3 regions of the Staphylococcus sp. HMSC068C09 genome follow, and region 2 is predicted to be linked to each of the others. Evidence: riboswitches for the same ligand, from Rfam matches in the RefSeq annotation. Region 2 holds a riboswitch; each other region holds the start of a gene.
What was found. Region 2 has a riboswitch for thiamine pyrophosphate ahead of HMPREF2930_RS01585 (LuxE/PaaK family acyltransferase). Riboswitches for the same ligand answer to the same signal wherever they lie in the genome.
Positions count from the first base shown of each region.

Region 1 (2,210 bases), on a different contig from region 2:
ATTAATAAAGAAAAATTAGCTCAATTAGCGGAATCTAACGATCAATCATTAAATCAACATCCTATTCAAGAAGGAGCTTATAATTACCAATTTAATTTAAATGGTAAAACTTATCATTTTTGGTCAGATGGAACATATTTTAAATGGGAATATTATCCATCAAACGGTTCAACTGTAAATAGTGCTAATCAAAATGTAGCTTCAACTCAATCAGCACAAAATGTATCTTTCCAAAATAATAATTATAATCATATAAATCAATCAGCTTCAACTTCAAATGTAAGTCAACACTATGCAAATGAAGCTCAAACACAACAAGCACCAAAAACAACACAAACTAAACAAGCAACTCAAACACAACAAGCACCTGCTAATGCAACTACAAATCAACCTAAACAATCAACAAGTGGTTCATCTGTAAATGTAAATAGTCATTTACAACAAATCGCTCAACGCGAATCAGGTGGAGATATTCATGCCATCAACCCTTCTTCTGGTGCAGCAGGTAAATATCAATTCTTACAATCTACTTGGGATTCAGTAGCACCAGCACAATATAAAGGTGTATCACCAGCACAAGCACCTGAAAGTGTTCAAGATGCTGCGGCAGTAAAACTTTATAATACTGCAGGTCCATCTCAATGGGTTACAGCGTAAAACTTAATAAATAATTTACTAGTGCCTGAGACAATATGAGTTGTCTTAGGCATTTTTATATATATTGATAGTAATGACTGAATTTAGAAAGATTTCTGTACTATTCTTTATTTATTATATTTATAATAATAGTTGTATGAATTAAACTTATTTCAATGAATATCTTTTTTATTTGAATTATAACAATGGTTTTGTTATGGTTAAATTAAACTAAAGACTACTAGGGGAGCCATGGAACATGGCTGAGATGAAGCATTCAGACCCTTATAACCTGATTTGGTTAATGCCAACGTAGGAAAGTAGTAATACATATTCATTCATTCTATTTTTTTGAATATTGACTACATTTCTACGTTGAAATGTAGTTTTTTTATTTAAGGAGGAATAGTTAATGAGTTTTTCAGATGAATTAAAGCAAGCGTCAAAGCCAATTATTGAAGAGATTTATAATGATGGTTTTATTCAAGATTTATTAAAGGGAAAATTATCAAAACAAGCAGTACGCCAATACTTACGTGCTGATGCTTCTTATTTAAAAGAATTTACTAATTTATATGCTTTACTTATTCCTAAAGCACCTACTATGAAAGAAGTGAAATTCTTAGTAGAGCAAATTGAATTTATGTTAGACGGCGAAGTAGAAGCCCATGAAATTTTAGCGGACTATATTAATGAACCTTATGAAGAAATTGTAAAAGAAAAAGTGTGGCCACCTAGTGGAGATCATTACATTAAACATATGTATTATCATGCTTATACACACGAAAATGCTGCATACACTATAGCTGCAATGGCACCATGTCCTTACGTATATGAAGTGGTTGCTAAATGGGGATTAGAAGATTCAAATCTTAATAGAGATGCACTTACTGCTAAGTGGCTTGATTTTTATAGCACTGAAATGGCACCTTTAATTGAAGTATTTGACCGTTTGTTAAATGAACTTACAGAACATTGTACCGAACAGGAAAAAAGAGAAATTAAAGAAGCATTTTTACAAAGTACTGTACATGAACGTCACTTCTTTAATATGGCATACATTGATGAAGAATGGGATTTTGGAGGAGCAAATCATGAATAAACCTAAGATTGCGTTAACAATTGCTGGTACTGACCCTTCTGGTGGCGCAGGAGTTATGGCAGATTTAAAATCATTCCATGCTTGTGGCGTATATGGAATGGCTGCTATTACAAGTATTGTGGCTCAAAATACTAAAGGAGTTCAACATATCCATAATCTAGAAACTAGTTGGGTTAAAGAACAATTAGATAGCGTATTTGATGATGAATTACCTCACGCAATTAAGACTGGAATGATTGCTACACATGAAACGATGGAACTGATTCAAACGTATTTAAAAAATCATAGCAATATTCCCTATGTTATCGATCCAGTTATGCTAGCAAAAAGTGGTGATTCCTTAATGGATGATGAAACAAAAAAACATCTTCAGAAAACGCTCTTACCATTAGCGGATGTCGTTACTCCTAACATTCCAGAAGCTGAAGAAATTACTGGCTTGAAAATTGATACTGAAGATAATATTCGTAAA
Region 1 covers NZ_KV813732.1:25,998-28,207, forward strand. Annotated here, with positions in the region: gene HMPREF2930_RS00740 (transglycosylase family protein) at 1-657, shown strand, start outside; TPP riboswitch at 870-972, shown strand; gene tenA (thiaminase II) at 1,049-1,738, shown strand; gene thiD (bifunctional hydroxymethylpyrimidine kinase/phosphomethylpyrimidine kinase) at 1,731-2,210, shown strand, end outside.
Region 1: another riboswitch for thiamine pyrophosphate. It lies ahead of tenA (thiaminase II); the one in region 2 lies ahead of HMPREF2930_RS01585 (LuxE/PaaK family acyltransferase).

Region 2 (2,210 bases):
TTACAATTATTAAAGTATTTTATTAGTAAATTAAACCTATTAAAATCATACCCATAAAGTTTCGTAGATTTTAATAGGTTTTTCTGATCTTTATATATTATTAATGATTATAAAGAATCAATATCTTTTTTCGAAGAACTTTGGAACAAATTTGTAACTCCTGTTTTTTCTAATGCTTTTACAATATAATAACCAAACATACCAGATAAAATTGTGCCACTAATAATTCTTATCGTATAAAGTAATATAACGTTCCAAGTAGGCAAATCTCCTAAATAATTAAATACCCAATCTACTGGTATAGTAAATATTCCTGCAGTAGCTCCAGCTATCATCGCCACTATTAATTTATAAGATTTATATTTAAAAATTAAAAATATCAATTCACATGCTAATCCCTGAGCAAAACTATGTAATAAAATCGACATATTTAATTCCCCAGATAATATTGTTTCTCCTGCCCCAGCTGCTAACTCTGCTAACAAGGCTACTCCTGGTTTTCTAATAATTAAGAACGCAACAATTGCGGCAACGAACCATAATCCATACGCAATTTGATCTAAATGTAATCCTATTGGTTTTAAACCAGCAACCATTAATCCAACTACTTTATAAAATAAGCCAAATATAAAGCTAATCAATACTGTTGCTAGAATATCCGCTAATTTTAATTTTTTCATAATATTTAGACTCCTATCTGAATTTTTAAGTGAAAACACATAAAAAAACACAAACATATCCCTTCTAGATAGTTTGCGCATTTAAAAGTATATATATGTATGTAAAAACCTATTATATACTTCCCTACGCTAGTACTAACTAGTTCAGGTTCAAAGGGTTTGGATAACTCCATCTCAGTTTATAAACACCCCTAGTACTTATATCTACTATAAAATAAATATAAAATTTTTTTATTTTTTTGTCAAAGAACAATTTTGCTATTTTATTTATTTTAAAATATAATACAGATATTAGATTGAATATATATCACTATGGGTGCTACTTGCTGAGAGAAGCTAATATGTCGCTTCAACCATTGAACCTGTTATGGTTAAAACCAACGTAGGAAAGTGATTTAGTAATTGTTGTCATTACTACTACACAGAGAGCACTTTTTGTTGCTCTCTTTTTTTATGAAAGGAGATTAATATATGGACATTAATCAAATTAAAGAAAGTGTTTTAGATTTTATTGAACGTGGTAATTCAGATGATTTTCCAGAAATGGCTTTAAAAATTTACAAATTTCAATTTAATGAAAACGAAGATTATAAAAAATTCAGTATCTCTAAAGGTAAAACACCACAAAATGTTTCAAATTGGAAAGAAATACCTGCTGTTCCAATCAATGCATTTAAATATGCTACGTTTAGCGCTATACCACTTAAGGATACTAAATATACATATATGACCAGTGGAACAACGAGTGGTATTAAAGGAAAAAACTATCATATGGATTTAGAGGTTTATGACTTAGCATTAACTACTTTTTTTAAAAAGATGTTCATACCGGATATTGAGAAAATAAAAATAGGCGTTTTGTTCCCCACTCCTCAAGCTATGCCTAACTCTTCATTGGCTCATTATCTTGAAGTGGCTAGAACTAACTTTGGAACGAAAGATAGTCAAAATTATATCGATGAACATGGTATTCAATATGAATCATTAATAAAAGATTTGAAAAACTCAGAGGATAATCAAAAACCATTTGCTCTTTTAGGGGCAACTTATAGTATGGTACATTTATTAGAATATCTTGATGACCATAACATTAAATTTCATTTACCCAAAGGTAGTCGCATATTAGATACAGGAGGTTACAAAAATCGTTCCAAAGAATTACCTCAACATGATTTTTACGAACGATTAACAACTACTTTTGGTATTCCTAAAGAAAATTGTGTCAACATGTATGGTGTTACAGAATTAAGTACCCAATTTTACGATAAAGGTAATACCATTTCTCCTTCAACTAAATATAGTCCTCATTGGTGTCGAAGTAGAATTGTAAATCCTTTAACAATGGAAGAAGTATCTGAAGGAGAGAAAGGTATTCTTATTCACTATGATTTAGCTAACTACAATTCAGTTGCAGCAATTTTAATGGAAGATATAGGAGAATATAAAGAAAAAGGTTTCGTTTTACATGGTAGAACTAAAGGATCATTAGCTAAAGGATGCTCATTAGCGATGGAAGATTTTCTAAATGCT
Region 2 covers NZ_KV813737.1:25,940-28,149, forward strand. Annotated here, with positions in the region: gene HMPREF2930_RS01575 (YeiH family protein) at 1-26, shown strand, start outside; gene HMPREF2930_RS01580 (ECF transporter S component) at 108-680, opposite strand; TPP riboswitch at 785-883, opposite strand; TPP riboswitch at 983-1,086, shown strand; gene HMPREF2930_RS01585 (LuxE/PaaK family acyltransferase) at 1,152-2,210, shown strand, end outside.

Region 3 (2,210 bases), on a different contig from region 2:
CCAAAAACCATATACTTGAGTCATCAATGTAATTGTAATGAGGAAGTATAAAATACCAATAACTAAAAAGAAAATTGAGATGTCGTAATCGTATTTGGTTGTTCTAAATAACGTATATCCAATCAATATGACTAGAATACCAAATAGAATAATTATGACTGCACTTACAACTGGAAAGTTGCCTATGAATCTACTCATCACTCTAATTATTTCACTAAAAAATGCATTAAGAAAGTCCCATATATTATGTATTTTTAAATCAATTTTATCTTTATCTTTTAGTTTATGGATTAAAGGCAAATTGATTAAGATAATGAGACCTGTGAAGAGTGAAACGATACCGATCAAGTAACTATAGATAATCTCGGCGTGTTTCTTAAGAAAAGACATACAGTTCACCTCAAAATTAATTATATATGAACTTTCTATTCTTGTCTTTAATAAAAAATAAAATACTTCTCTAGACTGAGATGAAGTTTATTCTTTTATTAATTGGGTATATTAGTTTTGTAAAGTAATCTATGAAAAAGGAGAGTTGTCCTATGACACATGAAGATGCAAAAAAAGCAAAAGAATATGAAGAAAAATTAAAAGAACAAAAAGAAGAAAAAACTGATGATATTGAACAAACTAAACAAGATGTTCAAAATACATTAGACTAATTTTCTTATTTATGTCATCATTAAGAATATTTAATGAATAAGCCTGAGACATACAAGCTGTCTCAGGTATTTTTAATATATTGGCTATCGATGGCTGAGTTGGAAATAAATCTATCCTACTTTCTTTCATTATTTTTAGAACTAATTACATTTTAATTGTTAAATATGTAAACTGTTTATTGTTAAATATGTAAACTGTTTAATTATAATTTATTTTTAATTAAATATAGATTAAAAGCATCTTGACATCTACTATTAAAAGTCATACATTTAAAATAAATAAAATATAAATGCACTAGGGGTGTATAGCACTGAGATGAGGCTTAACCTCAAACCCTTTGAACCTGATCTAGTTAAAAACTAGCGTAGGAAAGTGTTAACTTAAATAAATCATGTTTTTAATAATCAATAGCATTTTTATTTAAATTTACGCACAACTTTTCTACGAAGGGTTGTGCGTTTTTTTAGGAGGAACTATTTTATGTCTAAAGGTTTAAAACTTTCAGAAATTCTAGTTACGGTGCTGATTGCTGTTATTTTTGCAATCATTTATAACTTATGGTGGTTGCCATATAATTTAGCTCAAGTAGCTGGTATACATCTAGAGCAACTTACATACGGTATTTGGTTTATGGCTGCTATTGTGGCTTACTTAATTATTCCTAAACCAGGTATTGCATTAATTGCTGAATTTGCTGCTGGTGCAGGTGAAACTATTGTTATGGGGAAATTTGATATTCCTACTATAGTATATGCCATTTTACAAGGTCTAGCATGTGAAATTGTGTTTGCTATCTTTAAATACAAATCACGTTCTTTAATGGTAGCAATGTTAGCTGGTTTAGTAACAGCATTAGTATCTTTCCCTGTAGATTATTTTTACGGCTATCTAAACGAAGTTGCGGGTTGGAACTTACTACTTTTCATCATTTTCCGTGCTATTAGTGGTATTGTACTGTCTGGTATACTCTCTTATTTAATTGTAAAAGCCTTAGATCAAACTGGAGTAACTAAATTATTCCGTCCTGCCTCTCAAAAAGATTACGACAACTTATAAGGGGAAATGATTGTGTTAAAAGTCAAAAATTTACGTCTAAAATATCCAAATGGTGATCGAAAAATTTTCGATAATCTAAATATAGAAATTAAAGATAAAGAAAAAGTGCTTTTACTAGGTCCTTCAGGATCTGGTAAAAGCACATTGCTTAATGTCCTTAGTGGCATTGTTCCTAATCTTATAGAATTACCGATGAAATATGATGAACTAGACATTGATCCTAATTCCGGGGTTATTTTTCAAGACCCAGATACACAATTTTGTATGCCAAAAGTTTACGAAGAATTAGCTTTCGTCTTAGAAAATCAAAAAGTGCCAAGAGAAGACATGGATGAACAAATTAAAAAAGCACTTGCGTCTGTAGATTTAGATGTGGATAATTCAACTTTCGTAAATAATTTAAGTGGTGGTATGAAACAAAAGCTTGCTATCGTTGAAACGATTTTACAGAAAGCTGATACACTCTTTTTAGATGAACCTACAGCTATGTT
Region 3 covers NZ_KV813756.1:285,129-287,338, reverse strand. Annotated here, with positions in the region: gene auxA (lipoteichoic acid stability factor AuxA) at 1-390, opposite strand, end outside; gene graF (glycopeptide resistance-associated protein GraF) at 543-662, shown strand; TPP riboswitch at 950-1,051, shown strand; gene HMPREF2930_RS06150 (ECF transporter S component) at 1,144-1,719, shown strand; gene HMPREF2930_RS06145 (ABC transporter ATP-binding protein) at 1,732-2,210, shown strand, end outside.
Region 3: another riboswitch for thiamine pyrophosphate. It lies ahead of HMPREF2930_RS06150 (ECF transporter S component); the one in region 2 lies ahead of HMPREF2930_RS01585 (LuxE/PaaK family acyltransferase).